Blastochloris viridis: one gene and its partner. The protein of the gene in region 1 interacts with the protein of each later gene in a pairwise test. Links are inferred from orthologs where the notes say so. Each region holds a gene or a part of one and is shown on either strand. Other genes may lie near its edges.

Region 1 (10,315 bases):
CGCAGCCGAGACCCGGGGTCGTCTTCAGAAAATCCTGCAAACGATCCCGGCTCGCGCGGCGGATGCTACGCATCCCGCCGCTTGGCCGGGATGACGAATTATGAGTCCACGATGTCGCCCGCGAACGGCGCGAATTCCTCGGCAATGGCGGCGCGGGTGCGCGCCTCCACCCGCCGGTAGGCCTCGACCACCGCACGGCCGAACGCGGTGAGTTGGGCGCCGCCGCCATGGGCGCCGCCGGCCGAGGCCCGCACCACCGGCTGGGCGAACAGCTTGTTGACGTCGTCGACCAACAGCCACGCCCGCCGGTACGACATGCCGAGTTCGCGCCCCGCAGCCGAGATCGAGCCGGTGCGGCCGATCGCCTCCAGCAGGTCCATCTTGCCCGGGCCGATCCGCATGTCGGGGCCGAACACGATGCGGATGCGCGGCACCGCGTTCGCCACCGGGCCCGCCAGGGCGCGCGCCTTCGGATTCGCCACCGCCCGAACCGGCATGCCCGCCTCCGCTCCTATGCCCACCCCGCCAGACCGACCGGCCAAGCTACGCGCCACTTTTCGGCGCCCCGCGCCAGCGCCCGCGCGCGGAACCGGCCGAGTTCGAGAACGTTTGATGATCATGAACAATTGTCAACCCGATGCCCGACCGCGTCGTTGCATCGGGCAGCTGAGGATGCCATGAGGATCGCCCAGATCGCGCCTTTGATGGAAAGCGTGCCGCCCCGCTACTACGGCGGCACCGAGCGCGTCGTTCACTTCCTGACCGACGCGCTGTTGGACCTCGGCAACGACGTCACGCTGTTCGCCAGCGGCGACTCGGTGACCCGCGCCGAGCTGGTGCCCGTCGTGCGCACCGCACTGTGGCTCGATCCGGCGGTGGTCGATCCCATCCCCTATTACATGCTGATGCTCGACAAGGTGCGCGCGCGCGCCCACGAGTTCGACATCCTGCACTTCCACATTGATGCCCTGCACTTTCCGCTGTTCCACCGCTCGCCCCACCGCACGGTGACGACGCTGCACGGGCGGCAGGATTTGCCCGATCTGCCGGCGCTTTACCGCGGCTTTGCCGATATGCCGTTGGTCTCGATCTCGGACGCCCAGCGCACGCCGATCGCCGATGCAAATTTCATCGCCACCATCCATCATGGCCTGCCGAAGGATCTGCTGCACCCGACCTTCAACCCGCGCGGCGGCTACCTCGCCTTTCTCGGACGGATCTCTCCGGAGAAGGGCCCGGTTGAGGCGATCCGGCTGGCGCGCGCGCTCGGCCTGCCGCTGCGCATCGCGGCGAAGGTCGATCGGGTCGACGAATGCTATTTCCGCGAAATGGTACGGCCCGAGATCGCCTTCGGCGACGACGTCGAGTTCATCGGCGAGATCGGCGACCGCGACAAAGCGGCCTTTCTTGGCGAGGCGCGCGCGCTGCTGTTCCCGATCGACTGGCCCGAGCCGTTCGGCCTGGTGATGATCGAGGCAATGGCGTGCGGCACGCCGGTGCTCGCCTTCCGCGCCGGCTCGGTGCCCGAGGTGATCGAGGACCGCGTCACCGGCCGCATCGTCGAGGACTTCGACGAAGCGCTGCTGGCGCTGCCGGAGGTGCTCTCGCTCGACCGTCGGCGCATCCGCGCCGAATTCGAGAGCCGCTTCACCGCCGAGCGGATGGCGCGCGACTATCTCGGCGTCTATCGCACGCTGACGCGCCCGATTCACACGTCGCCGATGCGGCAACGCGCGACGCCATGGCCGTCAACTCCCGCAGCGCCGTTGCTGCAGAGTGGGGCTCATGCCGGCTAAGTCCTCGGCCGCTCCCGGCCTGATCGATACTGTCGGCGAGTCGCCGTTCTACATCGCCGCGACCGGACCCTCGGCCCGGCCGCGGCGAACATTGAAGCATGGCGACTGCTTCGCGGTGCTGGATTCCTATGGCGACATCGGCGCATCCCAGGGCGGCCCCGACGGGCTGTTCTTCGCCGATACCCGCTATCTGTCGCGGCTGGAGCTGATGATCAACGGCACGCTGCCGCTGCTGCTCGGCTCCACCGTGCGCGACGACAACCTGGCGCTGGCGGCCGACCTCACCAACCCCGACATCTATTTCGACGGCCGGGTTCTGCTGCCCAAGGACACCATCCACATCGTGCGGTCGGTGGTATTGTGGGACGGCGTCGCCCACGTCCGGCTCGGCCTGCGCAACCACGGCGAACAGCCGGTGCGGCTCGGCCTCGCCATCACCTTCGCCGCCGACTTCGCCGACCTGTTCGAGGTGCGCGGCGCCCGGCGCGAGCGCCACGGCCAGATCCGAACCGAGGTGGTGTCGGCCACGGAAGTCCGCATCGCCTGCGCCGGGCTGGACGGGCGCACCCGCACCACCGCGATTCGCTTCGACCCGGCGCCGGAAACGCTCGCCGCCAGCGCCGCCACCTGGCGGGTGACCTTGGCGGCCGACCAGCCGTGCTCGGTGTTCATCAGCATCGCCTGCGATCCGCCAGACCGCCCGCCGCTCGGCTTCGGCGCGGCGCTGCTGGCGGTTGACCGCGCCCGCCGCGCGCTGGCGCACGACATCGCCAGCATCGAAACCAGCCACCAGGTCCTGAACGAGGTGCTGCGGCGCTCGATGGCCGATCTGGCGATGCTGACGACCACAACGCCGCAGGGGCCGTTTCCCTACGCCGGCATCCCCTGGTACTCGACCACGTTCGGCCGCGACGGCATCATCACTGCAATCGAGATGTTGTGGCTGGCGCCGGCCATCGCCCGCGGCGTGCTGTTCCGCCTCGCCACGCTGCAGGCGGGCGTCACCGACGCCGCCGCCGACGCCCAGCCCGGCAAGATCCTGCACGAGATGCGCGGCGGCGAGATGGCCGCGCTCGGCGAGGTGCCGTTCGCGCGCTACTACGGCAGCGTCGACTCGACGCCGCTATTCCTCATTCTGCTCGGCCTCTACGTCGAGCGCACCAACGACACCGAGGCGCTGACCGCGCTGTGGCCCGCCGCCACCGCGGCGCTGGGCTGGATCGACCGCTGCGGCGACGCCGATGGCGACGGTTTCGTCGAATATTCCCGCGCCAGCGCCAACGGCCTCGCCAACCAGGGCTGGAAGGACAGCCACGACGCGGTGTTCCACGCCGACGGCCGGCTGGCGGAGGGGCCGATCGCGCTGGTCGAGGTCCAGGCCTATGTCTACCTCGCCAAGACGCTGATGGCGCGGCTGGCGCGGCGGCTCGGCCACCTTGCCGCCGGCGCCCGGCTGGAGGAGGAGGCGATACAGCTTGCAGACCGGGTCGAGCAGACGTTCTGGTCGGAGGCGATCGGCAGCTATGCGCTCGCGCTCGACGGCGACAAGCGCCGCTGCGAGGTGCGCACCTCCAATGCCGGCCATGTGCTGTGGGCCGGGCTGGCGACACCGGACCGTGCGGCGCGGGTGGCGGGCGGCCTGATGGAGCGGGACTTCTTCTCCGGCTGGGGCATCCGCACCGTGGCCGAGGGCGAGGTGCGCTACAACCCGATGTCCTACCACAACGGCTCGGTGTGGCCGCACGACAACGCCCTGATCGCCAGCGGCCTGGCTCGCTACGGCGCCTGCGAGGCGGTGCAGCGGGTGTTCGCCGCCATCCTGGATGCCGCCGCCTACATGGATTTTCGCCGGCTGCCCGAACTTTATTGCGGCTTTCGCCGCCGCACCGGCCGCGGCCCCACCCTCTATCCGGTGGCCTGCTCACCGCAGGCGTGGGCGTCGGCGACGCCGTTCTCGCTGGTGCAATCCTGCCTCGGCCTGGAGCTCAAGCCGGAAACCGGCGAAATCCGCCTCAACAACCCCGTGCTGCCGCTCCGGCTCGACTGGGTGCGGCTGCGGGGGCTGAAGGTGGGCTCGGCCTGCGCCGACCTGCTGGTGCGCCAGCTCGGCGGCGGGGTGTCGGTCGACCTCGAACACGCCACCGGCGACGCCCGCATAACCGTGCAGGTGACGCGGTAACCAGTGCCGCGATCGGCCGAGCGCTCGAAGCCGGTCGCTCGACGGCGTCATCCGCCTTGCATTCTCCGCCGGCTTGGGCGACGCAAGCGCCATGCTCACGATCGACTCCATCACGGTCCGCATCGCCGGCCGGGTGCTGCTGGAAAACGCCTCGGCCCAGATCCCGACCGGCGGCCACGTCGGGCTGGTCGGCCGCAACGGCGCCGGCAAGACCACGCTGTTCCGCGCCATCTGCGGCGAGCACCCGACCGACGCCGGCCGCATCAGCCTGCCGCCCCGCGCCCGCATCGGCCGGGTGGCGCAGGAAGCACCCTCCGGCCCCGAGGCACTGATCGACGTCGTGCTCGCGGCCGACACCGAGCGCGCCGCGCTGATCACGGAGAGCGCCACCGCCACCGACCCCCACCGCATCGCCGAGATCGAAACCCGGCTGGCCGACATCGGCGCCCACTCGGCGCCGGCGCGGGCGGCGCGCATCCTCGCCGGCCTCGGCTTCGACGAGGCGGCGCAGCAGCGGCCGTGCTCGGACTTCTCCGGCGGCTGGCGCATGCGCGTCGCCCTCGCCGCCGTGCTGTTCGCCGAGCCCGACCTGCTGCTGCTCGACGAGCCGACCAACTATCTCGACCTCGAAGGCACGCTGTGGCTGCAGGACTATCTCGGCCGCTATCCCCACACCGTGCTGATCATCAGCCACGACCGCGATTTGCTCGACCAGGCGGTCGACTGGACGCTGCACCTCGGCGAGGGCCGGCTGACGCTGTGGCGCGGCGGCTATTCGGCGTTCGAGCGCCTGCGCGCCGAAAAGCAGATGCTCGACGCCAGGCTGCGCAAGCGCCAGGACACCGAGAGGAAGCACCTCCAGGCCTTCGTCGACCGCTTCCGCTACAAGGCGACCAAGGCCCGGCAGGCCCAATCGCGGATGAAAATGCTCGAGAAGCTGGTGCCGCTGCCGGCGCTGGTGGCCGAGGACACCGTGCCGATCGTCATTCCGGCGCCGGCGCGGCTGCCCTCCCCGCCGATCATCGCGCTCGACGGCGTCTCGGTCGGCTACGCGCCGGACCGGCCGGTGCTGCGCGGCCTCGATCTGCGCATCGACACCGAGGACCGCATCGCCCTGCTCGGCTCCAACGGCAACGGCAAGTCGACGCTGGCGAAGCTGATCACCGGCCGCCTCGCCCCGCTCGCCGGCCGCATGACGGTGGCCGACAAGCTGGAGATCGCCTATTTCGCCCAGCACCAGCTCGACGAGCTTCGGCCCAAAGAGAGCCCGTGCGAGCACGTCCGCGCCCTGATGCGCACCGCGGGGGAGGCGGAGGTGCGGGCCAAGACCGCCCAGATCGGCTTTCCCGGCGAGCGCGCCGACACGCCGGTCGAGAAGCTGTCGGGCGGCGAGAAGGCGCGCCTGCTGCTCGGGCTCGCCACGTTCCGCGGCCCGCACCTTCTCGTCCTCGACGAGCCGACCAACCATCTCGACGTCGACGCCCGCGACGCGCTGGCCTCGGCGATCAACGACTTTCCCGGCGCGGTGATCCTGATCTCGCACGACCGCCACCTGATCGCTGCGACCGTCGACCAGCTGTGGCTGGTGGGCGGCGGCACGGTGACCTCGTTCGACGGCGACCTCGACGACTACCGCAAGCTGGTGCTGGCGCGCGCTTCCGGCGACAGCGCGCCGCGGCAGCAGGCCGACAGCCGACCCTCCCGCGCCGAGGAGCGTCGCTCCGCCGCCGAGCGCCGCACTGCGGCAGCGCCGATCAAGAAGCGCGTCACCGCGGCGGAGAAGGAGATCGCGGCCCGCGAGACCGAAATCGCCGAGATCGACGCCACGCTGGCGAACGGCGACATCTACACCCGCGATCCGGCGAAAGCGACGCGCCTCGCCAAGCAGCGGGCCGACGCTGCGACCAAGCTTGCCGCCGCAGAGGAGGCTTGGTTGGAGGCCACCGCCGAATATGAGGCGGCAACCGCGGGGTAACGGTCGGGCGAAACGTCGTCGTCACGGGCGATCGTCAGCGGGACCTGGAACCGATCTTCGCGCCCCGTCATCCCGGACGGCGCGCAGCGCCGAGCCGGGATCGTCTTTAGAACAAGACACCCTTTCTGAACACGGTCCCGGGTCACGCGGCTTCGCCGCTTGCCCGGGACGACAACCCGCCATGACCGGAACGACCCTGCCCGCTCAATGCCGCGCCGCGGGCTTGCCTTTCTTCTTCTCCGGCTCGGGCATGGCTTCCAGCGATTTCAGCCGGCCGGCTTCGAAGCGATAGACGCCGGGGCGGGCGCCGGCGAACGACGTCATCGTCACCACCCGCACCCCGTGGGTATCGCCGACCTCGACCCGGTCGACCGGGCCGACCAGCCGCAGCACGTCGCACTCGGTGAGGCCGAAATCGAGCTTGGCCGGCGCCGCGGCGCCTTCGGGCGCGTCCGCGCAGGTGCCCTCGGCGCTGACCAGGGCGCTCGGCGGCACCGGCTGCGCCCCGACCGCCTCCGAAGCGAGCGGCGAGGGCCCGCCGCACCCCGCCACGACGAGCACCGCGGCAAGACCAACACCGATGCCCATGGTGCGGTGTCGGGCCGACGAACTCGTTTCCGGAATCGCGAGGTGATCGCCCGCAGGCCGAATGATCTCAGACATGGCGCAAACCCGGCACGTTGAATGATGCGAACCGGAGCCTCACAGCCGGAGCTGGAGCTTCGGTGTTGGCCGGCACGTTTGCGCCAAACGCGCAGCAATGCAATTGCAACCGGCGCGATGTCCACCATGTGAGCGCCCGGCCCGCACATCAATCCGACGGCCGAAGCGGCCAAGGTTCAGCTCAGCACGCCGGCCGGGGTGGATGGCATCTTGGAGGGATGATCCGTTCGTCGCTGCGGCATCCGCCACGAGCAAGCCGGACAGGAACTTCTCCGCTCGATTGCTATTGTCTCTCGGAAACGTCCTGGAGACTGATCACAAGGGGGACACTGGCGTGTCGGGCATTATCTGGATCATCGTCATCGGATTTGTCGCCGGCATCATCGCGCGGCTCATTTCGCCGATGCCGAACGAGCCGAAGGGCTTCATTCTGACCACAGCGCTCGGCATTGCCGGCGCCTTCATCATGACCTTCATCGGCCAGAGCATCGGCTGGTATCGCTTCGACCAGGGCGCCGGCCTGATCGGCGCGACCTTTGGCGCGTTCATCGTGCTGTTCATCTGGAACCGGTTTGCCGGGCGCGGCGCCGCGCCGCCCTCGGAGCCCGGCGGACGGCGCTGGCTCTAGTGCATGCCGGCGGCGTCGGAAATTCCGACCAAACGCAGCAACGTGCTTTGGCACCCCATCCGACCCAATCGGATGGGGCGATACTTCAACACCGGCGGCCGGATTTCGCAAGATCCGACGTCACCGGTGACGTGACGCGGGAACGCGTTTTCAGGAGGCGAACATGGGCTTGTCAGACATCGTCCGCGGCATGCGCAACGGACCGCGCGGCGAACGGACCCGCGGCAGCGGCAGTGGCTGGGGCTCGAAGCTGATGGCGGTGGCGCTGGGCCTCTTCGCCTACAAGATGTTCAAAGGCCGCGACCAGCAGCCCGAACGCGAGCCGGACGAGCCGCCGCCGCGGCGCCGCTGGCTTTGATAGGCCAGCCTCACCCCTTGCGCTCCCAGCGCCCGGCTTCGCTCTGACGCCAGTAGGCGACCTCGAAGCCGGCCGCCTTCAGCATCGTCCAGCGTACCCGGGCGGCAGCGACGGCGTCTTCGTCGTGGCCGTCGAACAGGAACACCGCCCGCACGTAGGGCGCATAGGCGGCGGCCTCGCCGAGATCGGCACCGTCGACCAGGAAGCGTACCGCCGCCCCGTTGGGGTTGGCCGCAGACGTGGTCAGCAAGATCGGCTGGTCGGCGGCGTCGCGCTCACCGGCGGGGCCGTGCGGCAGGAAGCTCTCCTCGTCAAAGGTCCACAGGTGGGCATCGAGCGCGGCGACGCGCTCCTCGGATGTCGCCTGCACCGCCACCCGCCAGCCCCGCTCCAGGCACTTCGCCAACAGCGGCGGCAGCGCCTGCTCCAGCGTGCGGCTCAGCATGTGGTAGAAAAGAACCTCGGTCATCACCGCGACCCCGGCCGGAGGACCGCTCAGCGGTCCTCGTAATTGTCGGCGATCAGGCGGTCGAGCAGCCGCACGCCCCAGCCCGCGCCCCAGCTCTTGTTGATGTCGCTGGCCGGCGCGCCCATGCCGGTGCCGGCGATGTCGAGGTGGGCCCACGGCGTGCCGTCGACGAAGCGCTGCAGGAACTGCGCGGCGGTGATCGAGCCGGCGAAGCGGCCGCCGGTGTTCTTCATGTCGGCGACCTTGGAATCGATCAGCTTGTCGTAGTCGCCGGTCAGCGGCAGCCGCCACAGCTTCTCGCCGGTGGCCTGGCCGGCGGCGGTGAGCTTGTCGGCCAGTTCGTCATTGTTGCCGAACAGGCCGGCGTGCTCGTGGCCGAGCGCAACCAGGATGGCGCCGGTGAGGGTGGCGAGATCGACCATCGCCTGCGGCTTGAAGCGGTTCTTGACGTACCACAGCACGTCCGCCAGCACGAGCCGGCCCTCGGCGTCGGTGTTGATGATCTCGACGGTCTGTCCCGACAGCGAGGCGACGATGTCGCCGGGGCGCTGGGCCTCGCCGTCCGGCATGTTCTCGACCAGCCCGACCACGCCGACGACGTCGACCTTGGCCTTGCGCGCGGCCAGCGCGTGCATCAGGCCGACCACGGCGGCGGCGCCGGCCATGTCGCCCTTCATGTCCTCCATGCTGGCGGCCGGCTTGATCGAGATGCCGCCCGAATCGAAGGTAACGCCCTTGCCGATGAAAGCGATCGGCTTGCCCTCGCCGCCGGCGCCCTTCCAGCGCATCACCACCACCCGCGGCTCGTTGCGCGAGCCCTGGGCGACGCCGAGCAGCGCGCTCATGCCGATCTTCTTCAGTGCCTTGGGGTCGAGCACCTCGACGTCGACGTCGAGCTTCGACAACGCCTCGGCGCGGCGGGCAAACTCCTCCGGCGTGAGCACGTTCGGCGGCTCGTTGATGAGGTCGCGGGCGAGCACCACGCCGGCGGCCACCGGCTCGCGGCCGCGCCAAGCCTTCTTGGCGGCGCTGTCGTCGGCCGTGACCAGGGTGATGCGGGCGCGGCTCGGCTCGTCCTCCTCGCCGTCGTCCTTCTTCTTGGTCTTGTAGCGGTCGAACGCATAGGCCCGCAGCGTCAGCCCGAGCACGAACTCGGCGATCTCGCCGGGCGACAGCTCCCCGCTCGGCCGCTCGACCACGACCGTCGCTTCCTTCGCCGCGCTCGGCAGCTTGCCCATCACGATGCCGCCCAGCTTGAGCAGGTCGGCGGGCTTGAGTTCGGCCGACGCGCCCAGCCCGACCACCAGCAACCGCTCCGCGCCGAGCCCGCTTGGAGCCAGCAGGTCGAGCGTTGCCCCCAGCTTGCCCTTGAAGCGGTCCGCCGCCGCGGCGCGCTCGATCAGCCCGGCGGCGGGCTCCAGCGCAGCGCGGGTGGCGGGCCCGGCCTGCAGCCGGTCATCGACGAAAACGACGAGGACGCCGGCATCGGCGGCCACCGGCGGCTTGGCGAACGAAATTTTCGGCAGGTGCGACATGGGGCGGGGTACTCCGGAAGGGATTAACAGGAATACGGCGGGGTGTGCCGTAATGGCAACAGCTTCGGAAAACTGACAGGGCGGCCGAAATCGACGCCCCCCTGATGCCCCAAACAGGGTCTAATCGAGCGGTGGGCATTTGACGGGAAGGTATTGGGTTGGGGCTGCACCGCATCGAGCTTTATGTCCTGCGGATGGCGACGTCGGGGTTTGCGATGGTTCTCATCACGCTCACCGGCGTGATCTGGGTCACGCAGGCGTTGCGCGAGTTCGACCTGCTGACGTCGAAGGGGCAGACCATCCTGGTCTTTTTTGTCGTGACCGGCCTGTCGCTGCCGCTGTTGTTCCTCGTCATTGCCCCGATCGCGCTGTTCCTGGCGGTCATCTTTACCTACTACCGGCTGGGATCGGACTCCGAACTGATCGTGATGACGTCGGCCGGCATGTCGCCCGGCCACGTGGTGCGGCCGATCGTGCTGCTGACCTTGGTGGTTTCGCTGGTCGTCGGCGCCACCAGCGTCTATTTCGCGCCGGCATCGATGCGGCTGCTGCGCCAGGAAATCACCAAGATCCGGGCGGACGTGGTTGCCAACATCGTGCAGCCTGGGCGGTTCACCTCGGTCGAGAAGGGCTTGACCTTCCACATCCGCGATCGCCAGCCGAACGGCGAGCTGAACGGCCTGGTGGTGGCCGACCGCCGCGATCCGGCCCA
Region 2 (10,869 bases), 2.2 Mb from region 1 along the record:
TGCGCCCTGCCGACTCTCGGCGTCTGCCTATTGCCCTTTCCGCCCCGCTGGGTAGGGTCCGACGCATCCGTTTTCGCATCGATCCGGTTCAGGAGCCTCTCCCGATGACCGACGCCGACCTCAAGCTCGCGTCCGAGTTCGCCACCCCCACCCGCGACGACTGGATGAAGCTGGTCGAGACCGTGCTGAAGGGCGCGCCGTTCGACAAGAAGCTGGTCTCATTCACCGCCGACGGCATCCGCATCGAGCCGGTCTTTCCGCGCCGGGCCGACCGCGCCGCGCTGGCCGGCCGCACCGCCGGCACCGCCTGGCGGGTGGTGCAGCGCGTCGACCATCCCGATCCGGCCAAGGCCAACGCCCAGGCGCTGGAGGATCTGGAGAACGGCGCCACCGGCCTGACGCTGGTGTTCGCCGGCGCCATCGGCGCCCGCGGCTTCGGCCTGCCGCCGACGCCCCAGGCGATTTCGACCGCGCTCGGCGCGGTGGTGCTCGACGCCATCGCGCTCGACTTCGACCTCGGCCCCGAGGCGGCCGCGGTGCCCGGCGCGTTCGCCGCGCTGGTCGCAGAACTCGGCGTCGCCCCGGCTGCGCTCGACGTCCGCTTCGGCCTCGATCCGCTCGGCTCCGCCGCCGTGCGCGGCGGCCTCGCCAAACCGTGGCCGCAGCTCGCGCCGGCATTCGCCGCCGAGGTGGCCGCGCTGGCGAGCGCCGGCTTCCGCGGCCCGTTCGCGGTCGCCGACGGCCGCCCGGTGCACGATGCCGGCGGCTCGGAGGCGCAGGAGCTGGCGTTCGTGCTCGCCGCCGGCGTCGCCTATCTGCGCGCGCTGGAGGCCGGCGGCATCCCGCTCGATGACGCCCGCCGCTTCGTCTATGCCCGCCTCGTCGCCGACGCCGACCAGTTTCTGACGCAAGCCAAGTTCCGCGCGCTGCGCCGGCTGTGGGCGCGGGTCGAGGCCGCTTGCGGCCTCACCCCGCTGCCGCTGCGCATCGCCGGCGAGACGGCGTGGCGGATGATGACCCGGCGCGACCCGTGGGTGAACCTGCTGCGCGGCACCGTCGCCACCTTCGCCGCCGGCACCGGCGGGGTCGACGACCTCACCGTGCTGCCGTTCACCTCGGCGCTCGGGCTGGCCGATCCGTTCGCCCGCCGCATGGCGCGCAACACCCAGGTGGTGCTGATCGAGGAATCCCATCTCGACGCGGTGGCCGACCCCGGCGCCGGCGCCGGCGGCCTTGAGGCGCTGACCGACGAGCTGATCGCCCACGCCTGGACGCTGTTCCAGCAGATCGAGGCGGCCGGCGGCCTCGCCAAGGCGCTGGAGACCGGGCTGATCCAGGACAAGGTTGGCCTCACCCGCGCCGAGCACCACAAGGCGGTCGCCCGCCGCAAGGAGCCGATCACCGGCGTGTCCGAGTTCCCGCTGATCGCCGAGAACGAGGTGGCGGTGCCGGCGGTCGAGCCGGTGGTGCTGCCGCAGGCGACGCTGGCGGTGACGTTCGAGCCGCTCCACCCCGGCCGGCTGGCCGAGCCGTTCGAGGCGCTGCGCGACGCCTCCGACCGGGCGCTGGCCACCGCCGGCGCGCGGCCCCGGCTGTTCCTGGCCAATCTTGGCCCGATCGCGGCGTTCACCGCCCGCGCCACCTTCGCCAAGAACTTCTTCGAGACCGGCGGCATCGAGACCGTCTCCAACGACGGCTTCGCCACCGACGGCACCACCGACCTCGCCGCGCTGGTTGCCGCGTTCCAGGCCAGCGGCGCACCGGTGGCCTGCATCTGCTCGTCAGACCCGATCTATGCCGAAGAGGCCGCGGCGGCAGCGGCGGCGCTGACCGCGGCCGGCGCCAAGCACCTGTGGCTGGCCGGGCGGCTCGCCGCCGAGCTGGAAGGCCCGGTGAAGGCGGCCGGCGTCGCCGGCTTCGTCTTCGTCGGCGCCGACCTGTTGGCCGTGCTGGGCGAGGCGCACCGGATCATCGGGGTGTGAGGCTGCGCGTCGGCCCGGACGCCGCAAAGCGGCGATCCGGGCCCGTCCGGCGGGTGACCGTTTTGCTGACGATCCCGGACCCGCGCGCCGCGCCGTCCGGGATGACATGTGGCGTCAGTTGAACAGCTGGTACTGCCGGCCGAACGAGCCGCCGACGCGCTGGAAGCCATCCCGCGCCGCGGGATAGTTCTGGTTCAGGTTCAGCGCCTTGGCGTAGGAGCCCGCCGCCTTTTCCTTGTCGCCCAGCTGCTCGTAGGCCTGGCCGCGCGCGACCCAGGCGTCGATGTTGTTCTGGTCTGAGGTCACGGCCTCGTCGAGATCGTCCGTCGCGGTCTTGGGGTCGTTCAGCGCCAGATAGGACAGGCCGCGCGCCACGAACGGCTCCGACACGTTGGGCGCCAGCCCGATCGCGGTGGTGAAGTCGTCGATGGCGAACTTGTGCATGCCCTGCGCCTGATAGACCAGACCGCGGTTGTGATAGGCTTGGGCGTTGTCGGGCTTGAGCTCGATCGCCTTGTTGAAGTCGCTCAGCGCCTGTTCGGCGTGGCCCTGCTGGCGATAGACCGTGCCGCGGCCGACAAACGCGGCCGAGTAGGACGGATCGATGCGAATCGCGGCGTTGTAGTCGGCCAGCGCCTGGTCCGGCCGCCGCATCTTCTGATGCACCAGGGCACGGTTGGCGTACGCCTGGGCGAAATTGGGGTCGAGCTGGATGGCGCGGTTGAAGTCCGCCAGCGCCTCCTGGGACTGGCCGGCACGGCCATAGACCGACCCGCGCATGTTGTAGGCCTGCGGGTCGTTGGGGTTGCGCTGCACCACTTCGCTCAACGATTGCAGGTTGGTCGCAGCCGCGTATCTGAGCTCGTCGTCGTCGGTGCCGCCGCCGCCGACACCCAGCGTTTGACACCCCGCCAGCACCACCGCAGCCGCCGCCATCGCGAGCAGCCGCTGCCATCCGGTGCGCAGACCTTGATCCATCGCCGTGTTCATCGGGGCGTGTTCGGTTGACAATGCGGCGATCTCGGGGCGGCGGGCCATCGGTTGTGCAAAAACGCCCCCGGCCATCGCGGCGAAATCGCGCGCGACGGCCCGACGCCCGCGCGCGCCGGTCTCCGGAGGATCACGCGGTAGCGTCCGGAAGCCGGAGTCCGAGGCTTAAGCCGCCGAACGCCGTATCACGCCATCGCCGGGCGTACGGCGTCCGAAGCCGCCTGTCCGCTCACGGACGCGGCGGGCGCGCCATGCCGCCGGCGCCACCGAAACCGGGGCGAACCACACGCGGCTTCATCGGGAGCAGGCCCTCGCGCTGGGCGCGCTTGCGCGCCAGCTTGCGAGCGCGGCGCACCGCCTCGGCCTTTTCCCGCGCCTTCTTCTCAGAAGGCTTCTCGTAGTGGCCGCGAAGCTTCATCTCGCGGAAAATGCCCTCGCGCTGCATCTTCTTCTTCAGCGCCTTGAGAGCCTGATCGACGTTATTGTCGCGAACGATGACCTGCACGCGTGTGCCTTTCGGGTCCTAGTCAAAAGGATCTGGCGGAAACGACGGCACCGCCGCGCGAGTGCCCCGCGCGCGGACTGCCGTCGAGGAGGCGCCCTTACCAAAACAGCGCCGGGTTGTCCATGGCGTCTTTACCGGAGAGAGCCGGGCCAATCGTCTCAGCACGGCGGGCGCGGTCGCGCGCCAAACGCGGCGCACGGCCGAACTTTCCCTTTCCGGTCAAAGACGTATGTCGGCGCACGCCCGACCACGGCGGCACCCGACAGACGCCGATGTCCGCCGGCAGCGGTCAGATGTGCAGTGCGCGCTTGTCCACCGCCAGCGCCGCTTCCTTCACCGCCTCGGGCAAGGTCGGGTGGGCGTGGCAGGTTCGGGCGATATCCTCGGCCGAGGCGCCAAACTCCATGGCAATGGCGGCCTCGGCGATCATGTTGCCGGCATCCGAGCCGATGATGTGGACGCCAAGCACGCGGTCGGTGGCGGCGTCGGCCAGCACCTTCACGAAGCCCTCGGTCTGCTGGTTGGCCTTGGCGCGGCCGTTGGCGGTGAACGGGAACTTGCCGACCTTGTAGTCGATGCCGTCGCGCTTCAGCCCGTCCTCGGTACGGCCGACCGAGGCCACCTCCGGCGCGGTGTAGACCACGCCGGGAATGATGCCGTAATTGACGTGGCCGGCACGGCCGGCGATCAGCTCGGCCACCGCCACGCCCTCGTCCTCGGCCTTGTGCGCCAGCATCGGCCCGTCGATGACGTCGCCGATGGCAAAGATGCCGGGCACGCTGGTGGCGAAATGATCGTCCACCACCACCCGGCCCTTGGCGTCGAGCGCAACGCCCACCGCCTCAAGGCCAAGGCCCGAGGTGAACGGCACCCGGCCGATCGCCACCAGCACCACGTCGGCCTCGATCTTGGAGGCCTCACCGCCCGCCGCTGGCTCGACGGTGAGGCTGAGCTGCTTGCCGGACGCATCGATGGCGGCAACCTTTGAGCCGAGCTTGAAGGTGACGCCCTGGCGCTCCAGGATACGCTGGAACTGGCGGCACACCTCCGAATCCATGCCGGGCAGGATGCGGTCGAGGAACTCGACCACCACCACCTCGGCGCCGAGCCGCCGCCACACCGAGCCGAGCTCAAGCCCGATCACGCCGGCGCCGACCACCACCAGCTTGCCGGGAACGTGGTCGAGCGCGAGCGCGCCGGTCGAGGACACGATGCGCTTCTCGTCGATGGCGATGCCGGGCAGCTGCGCCACGTCCGAGCCGGTGGCGATGACGATCGAGGTCGCCTCGATCACCTGGGCCGAGCCGTCGTCGGCAGTGACCTGGACGCGGCCGGGGCCGAGGATGGTGCCGAGGCCGAACACCGCGTCGATCTTGTTCTTCTTCAAGAGGAACTCGATGCCCTTGACGTTGCCGTCGATGGCCTCCTGCTTGAAGGCCATCATGGTCTTGAGATCGAGCTTGGGCTTGCCGACCTTGATGCCCATCTTCTCGAAGGCGTGGCCGGCCTCGTCGAACAGCTCGGAGGCGTGCAGCAAGGCCTTGGACGGGATGCAGCCGACATTGAGGCAGGTGCCGCCATGGGTCTTGCGCTTCTCGACCACCGCCACTTTAAGGCCGAGCTGGGCAGCGCGGATGGCACAGACATAGCCGCCCGGGCCGGTGCCGATGACGATCAGATCGTAGTTTGCCATGCTTCGCTCGCTGGTGCCGCCAGGCCGGCGGGCGCGTCAGAGGGATGGAAGAGTTCTGGGATGGCCGCGCTACTCCGCCGCCGGGCGTTTGGAGCGGTGCTGCTCGGCCAAACGCTCGACAAACTCGGTCTCAAGCCGGATCCGCGTTGAGTCCGGGCAGAAATCGAGCTCGTGTCCCTCGCGGTCGAGAAACCAGCCGAAGGTGCGCCCGCCCGGCGCCACCGCAACCTCGCCGAACACCTTGGGATCCTTCAGCGGCGCAAAAACCGGACCGCTCTCGATGTGATCGCCGAGGTCGTAATCGCCGGAAAAACCATCGTCGAACGTCACCCGCAGCACCGGATAGCGGACGACCTCGACGCTACGGATCGAATAGGTCATTCGATCATTCCTCCCGCATAGCGCCCAGCCCGAATTTCCGACCAAACGAACGCCACTTCCCCGCGGTGGGTGGCCAGCCAGTCCTGCACCCGCTTTCGCTTGGCCGGGGGCAGCGATCCGTTGAGAACGTCGCCCGTGGCAATCGAAATCTGCGCCTCAAAGCCGGCGATCTTGGCGTGAAGGTGCGGCGGCAAATGATCCCTTAGATGGATCATGAGGACCACACCGTCAACGATGGCGATCGTCGGCATCGATGCCGTCACACGTCCAGCACCAGCCGGGTCGGATCCTCCAGCGCTTCCTTCACGCGCACCAGGAAGGTGACGGCGTCCTTGCCGTCGATGATGCGGTGGTCGTAGCTGACGGCGAGATACATCATCGGCCGCACCACCACCTGGCCGTTCCGCACCACCGGACGCTCCTCGATGCGGTGCATGCCGAGAATGGCCGACTGCGGCGCGTTGAGGATCGGCGTCGACATCAGCGAGCCATAGACGCCGCCATTGGTGATGGTGAAGGTGCCGCCCTGCATCTCCTCGATGGTGAGCTGGCCGTCGCGGGCGCGCTTGCCGTAAGACGTGATCACCTTCTCGATCTCGGCAATGGTGAGGCGGTCGGCGTCGCGCACCACCGGCACCACCAGGCCCTTGTCGGTGCCGACGGCGACGCCGATGTGGTAGTAATTCTTGTAGACGATGTCGTCGCCGTCGATCTCGGCATTGACCGCCGGCATCTCGCGCAGCGCCTGCACGCACGCCTTCACGAAGAAGCCCATGAAGCCGAGCTTGGCGCCGTGCTTCTTCTCGAATTGCGTCTTGTATTCGTTGCGCAGGTTCATCACCGCGCTCATGTCGACGTCGTTGAACGTCGTCAGCATCGCCGCGGTGTTTTGCGCCTCCTTCAGCCGCCGCGCGATGGTCTGGCGCAGCTTGCTCATCCGCACCCGTTCCTCGCGCGCGCTGTCGTCGGCCGCAGCCGGCGCGCGCACCTTGATCGGCGCGGCCGGAGCCGGGGCCGGGGTCGGCGCGGGGGCACGGGCTGGCGCCAGTGCCGACGCCGCGGCGAGCATGTCGCCCTTGGTGACGCGGCCGTCCCGGCCGGTGCCGGCGACGGCAGCCGGGTTGATGCCGCTTTCGGCGGCGATGCGGCGCACCGCCGGGCCGCTGTCACTGAGCGGCCGCGCCGCCGCTTGAGCCGGCGCAGCAGCGGGCGCAGCCGCCGCTGCCGGCTTTGCGGCCGGCTTGGCGCTGCCGGCGCCTTCCTGCAGCAGGCCGAGCACCGCGCCGACGCCGACGGTGTCGCCGGGCTTGGCCAGCACCTCGGCCAGAACGCCGGCGGCCGGCGCCGGCACCTCGACGGTGACCTTGTCGGTTTCCAGTTCCACCAGCGGCTCGTCGGCGCTGACGGCCTCGCCGGGCTTCTTGAACCAGCGGCCGATGGTGGCCTCGGTGACCGACTCGCCAAGGGTGGGGACGCGGATTTCCATCGTCATCGGTGTCTTTCGCCCGCAGCCGGGCGCCTCCCAAAGTATGCTGCCGTCAGGCTGCCAGGGCTTCGTCGAGGAAGGCCTGGAGCTGGGCGAGGTGTTTCGACATCAGGCCGGTGGCGGTGGCCGCCGCCGCGGGGCGGCCGGCGTAGCGGGGACGCTTGGTCTTGGCGCCGATCTGGCCCAGCACCCACTCGATGTAGGTCTCGACGAAGGACCACGCCCCCATGTTGCGCGGCTCTTCCTGACACCACACCATCTCGGCGTGCTTGAAGCGCTGCAACTCGTGCACCAGCGCTTTCGCCGGGAACGGATAGAGCTGCTCGAGGCGCAGGATGTAGACGTCGTCGATGCCGCGCTTCTCGCGCTCCTCAAAGAGGTCGTAATAGACCTTGCCCGAGCACATCACGACGCGGCGGATCTTGTCGTCCGACACCAGCCGGACGCGGTCGTCCGGCAGGTTCGGCGTGGCGTCGCCGATCACCCGGCAGAACGAGGTGCCGGCCGCCATGTCGCCGAGCTTTGATGTGACGCGGCGGTGGCGCAGCAGCGACTTCGGCGTCATCAGGATCAACGGCTTGCGGAAGTCGCGCTTGAGCTGCCGCCGCAGGATGTGGAAGTAGTTGGCGGGCGTGGTGCAGTTGGCGACCTGCATGTTGTCTTCGGCGCAGAGCTGCAGATAGCGCTCCAGCCGCGCCGAGGAATGCTCCGGCCCCTGGCCCTCATAGCCGTGCGGCAACAGGCAGACGAGGCCCGACATGCGCAGCCACTTGCGCTCCCCCGACGACAGGAACTGGTCGAACACCACCTGCGCGCCGTTGGCGAAGTCGCCGAACTGCGCCTCCCAGACCACCAGCGCGTTGGGCTCGGCCAGCGAGTAGCCGTACTCGAAGCCGAGCACCGCCTCTTCCGACAGCATCGAGTTGATGACCTCGTAATGGGCCTGGCTGTCGCGGATGTGATTGAGCGGGGTGTAGCGCGCCTCCGTCTCCTGGTCGGTCAGCACCGAGTGGCGCTGCGAGAAGGTGCCGCGCTCGGAATCCTGGCCCGACAGGCGAACGTTGAAGCCTTCCGCCAGCAGCGTGCCGAACGCCAGCGCCTCGCCGGTGGCCCAGTCGACGCCCTCGCCGCTCTCGATCATCTTGCGCCGGCCCTCCAGCACGCGATGAATGGTGCGGTGGACATGGAAGCCGGCGGGCACCTCGGTGAGGCGCAGCCCGACTTCCTTCAGCGTGTCGGCCTTGACGCCGGTGTCGCCGCAACGCGGGTCCTCGGCCTCCTTCGAGGCGCGGATGCCGGCCCAGCGGCCGTCGAGCCAGTCGGCCTTGTTGGGCCGGAACGCCTGGCCGGCCTCGTACTCGGCGTCGAGGCGGGCGCGCCAGTCGGCCCGCATCTTGTCGATCTCGCCGTCGGTGACGATGCCCTCGTCCACCAGCTTGCGGCCGTAGAGCTGCAGCACGGAAGGGTGCGAGCGGATGCGCTTGTACATCAACGGCTGGGTGAAGGCCGGCTCGTCACCCTCGTTGTGGCCGAAGCGCCGGTAGCAGAACATGTCGATGACGACCGGCTTCTGGAAGCGCTGGCGGAACTCGGTCGCGACCTTGGCGGCGTAGACCACCGCCTCGGGGTCGTCGCCGTTGCAATGGAACACCGGCGCCTCGACCATCTTCGCCACGTCCGACGGATAGGGCGATGAGCGCGAAAACCGCGGATCGGTGGTGAAGCCGATCTGGTTGTTGACGATGAAGTGGATCGAGCCGCCGGTGCGGTGGCCGCGCAGGCCCGACAGGCCCAGGCACTCGGCCACCACGCCCTGGCCGGCGAAGGCGGCATCGCCATGGATCAGCAGCGGCAGCACGGCTCTGCGGTCGTCCGGCGTGCAGTGGAGCTGATCCTGCTTGGCGCGCACCTTGCCGAGCACCACCGGGTCGACGATCTCCAGGTGCGAGGGGTTCGGCGTCAGCGACAGGTGGACCTTGTTGCCGTCGAACTCGCGGTCGGAGGAGGCGCCGAGGTGATACTTGACGTCGCCGGAGCCCTCGATCTCGTCGGGCACGAACGAGCCGCCCTTGAACTCGTGGAACAGCGCGCGGTGCGGCTTGCCCATCACCTGCGCCAACACGTTGAGGCGACCGCGGTGGGCCATGCCGAGCACGATCTCGCGCACGCCGAGATGGCCGCCGCGCTTGATGATCTGCTCCAGCGCCGGAATGGTGGCCTCGCCGCCGTCGAGGCCGAAGCGCTTGGTGCCGGTGTATTTGACGTCGAGGAACTTCTCGAAGCCCTCGGCCTCCACCAGCTTGTTGAGGATGGCGCGCTTGCCCTCGCGGGTGAAGTGGATCTCCTTGTCGGGGCCTTCGATGCGCTCCTGGATCCACGCCTTCTCCATCGGGTCGGAGATGTGCATGAACTCGACGCCGAGGGTCTGGCAGTAGGTGCGGCGCAGGATGACCAGCATCTCGCGCACGGTCGCGAATTCGAGGCCGAGCACGTGGTCGATGAAGATCTTGCGGTCGTAGTCCGACTCGGTGAAACCGTAGCTGACTGGATCGAGTTCGCCGTGGTCCTGGCGCACCGCGAGGCCGAGCGGGTCGAGATCGGCGTGAAGGTGGCCGCGCATGCGGAAGGCGCGGATCATCATGATCGCGCGCACCGAGTCGCGCGTGGCGCGCAGGATCTGCTCTTCGGAAATCTCGGCGCCGCGGCTGGCTTCGGCGGATCTGGTGCGGATGCGCTCGCCGACCGTCTTCTCCAGCGCCGCCCAGTTGCCGTCGAGCGCGGACACCAATTCGCCATTGGCCGGCACCGGCCAGTCGGTGCGCGTCCATGACGCGCCGCGGGCGCTGCGCGTCGCCTCGCCGCGGTTCTCATCGAGTTCGGCGAAGAAGTCGCGCCACTGGGCCTCCACGTTGCCGGGGTCGGCCTGGAACCTCGCGTAGAGATCCTCGATATAGCCAGCGCTGCCGCCGGCAAGGAACGAGGTCTGGGCGAGCAGTCTGTTCACGTCTTGGCGTGCCATGCGACACCTCCAAGGGGCGATCAGCCCCCGGTTTGCAGTGGTCCCGAAACCTGGGCCACCGTGCGGGGGGCGGCCTCGTTGTCGTTGCACGGACGCCGGCAGCCACCGGCCGTCCGCCGTTCGGGTCGCCGGCCCTGCGCTGGCAGGTGCCGCACCAACAAGTGCCGCACCGGCAGGTGCCCGGCCGGTCCGGAGCCGGGATCGCGTGCGATCGCCCGGACCCGGAATGATAGGGCAGCGGCGCCGGTTTGGTGCCGGCGCCGCTGGTCTTGAGCCATCAGCCCTTGAGAACCTCGACCAAGGTCTTGCCGAGGCGGGCCGGCGAGGGCGACACGCGGATACCGGCCGCTTCCATCGCCGCGATCTTGCTGCCGGCATCGCCCTTGCCACCGGAGATGATGGCGCCGGCGTGGCCCATGCGGCGGCCCGGCGGGGCGGTAACGCCGGCGATGAAGCCGACCATCGGCTTCTTGCGGCCGCGCTTGGCCTCGTCGATCAGGAACTGCGCCGCCTCTTCCTCGGCCGAGCCGCCGATCTCGCCGATCATGATGATCGACTCCGTCTTGGGGTCGGCGAGGAAGAGTTCCAGCATGTCGATGAACTCGGTGCCCTTGACCGGGTCGCCGCCGATGCCGACCGCGGTCGACTGGCCGAGCCCGACCTGCGAGGTCTGGAACACCGCCTCGTAGGTCAGGGTTCCCGAGCGCGACAACACGCCGACCGAGCCCTGCTTGAAGATGTTGCCGGGCATGATGCCGATCTTGCATTCACCGGCCGTCAGCACGCCCGGGCAGTTCGGCCCGATCAGGCGCG

What was found.
Region 2: the proteins of BVIR_RS03390 (region 1) and BVIR_RS12860 interact in binary tests that used the Escherichia coli proteins (3 or more experiments, as listed by UniProt). The link is inferred for Blastochloris viridis from one-to-one orthologs.

Annotation. Positions count from the first base shown.
Region 1 is NZ_CP012946.1:750,325-760,639, reverse strand. Bases 3,542-6,508 are described here. They hold BVIR_RS03390 (ABC-F family ATP-binding cassette domain-containing protein), read left to right. Parts: upstream 3,542-4,066; coding sequence 4,067-5,950; downstream 5,951-6,508. Other genes in these bases: BVIR_RS03385 (hypothetical protein), read right to left, coding at 6,155-6,508; BVIR_RS03395 (amylo-alpha-1,6-glucosidase), read left to right, coding at 3,542-3,975. Also shown: BVIR_RS03405 (winged helix-turn-helix domain-containing protein), read right to left, coding at 99-497; BVIR_RS03400 (glycosyltransferase family 4 protein), read left to right, coding at 678-1,796; more of BVIR_RS03395, read left to right, coding at 1,786-3,541; more of BVIR_RS03385, read right to left, coding at 6,509-6,613; BVIR_RS03380 (GlsB/YeaQ/YmgE family stress response membrane protein), read left to right, coding at 6,948-7,241; BVIR_RS03375 (hypothetical protein), read left to right, coding at 7,405-7,599; BVIR_RS03370 (DNA polymerase III subunit chi), read right to left, coding at 7,610-8,068; BVIR_RS03365 (leucyl aminopeptidase), read right to left, coding at 8,095-9,603; LPS export ABC transporter permease LptF, read left to right, coding at 9,762-10,315. UniProt on the Escherichia coli protein: Genetic data indicate it may be involved in ribosome assembly or function.
Region 2 is NZ_CP012946.1:2,922,294-2,933,162, forward strand. Bases 6,890-10,410 are described here. They hold BVIR_RS12860 (2-oxoglutarate dehydrogenase E1 component), read right to left. Parts: upstream 10,057-10,410; coding sequence 7,090-10,056; downstream 6,890-7,089. Other genes in these bases: odhB (2-oxoglutarate dehydrogenase complex dihydrolipoyllysine-residue succinyltransferase), read right to left, coding at 6,890-7,043; sucD (succinate--CoA ligase subunit alpha), read right to left, coding at 10,334-10,410. In the rest of the region: BVIR_RS12825 (methylmalonyl-CoA mutase subunit beta), read left to right, coding at 105-1,982; BVIR_RS12830 (tetratricopeptide repeat protein), read right to left, coding at 2,097-2,960; rpsU (30S ribosomal protein S21), read right to left, coding at 3,202-3,477; lpdA (dihydrolipoyl dehydrogenase), read right to left, coding at 3,767-5,170; BVIR_RS12845 (DUF2442 domain-containing protein), read right to left, coding at 5,240-5,551; BVIR_RS12850 (DUF4160 domain-containing protein), read right to left, coding at 5,548-5,802; more of odhB, read right to left, coding at 5,811-6,889; more of sucD, read right to left, coding at 10,411-10,869. UniProt on the Escherichia coli protein: E1 component of the 2-oxoglutarate dehydrogenase (OGDH) complex which catalyzes the decarboxylation of 2-oxoglutarate, the first step in the conversion of 2-oxoglutarate to succinyl-CoA and CO(2).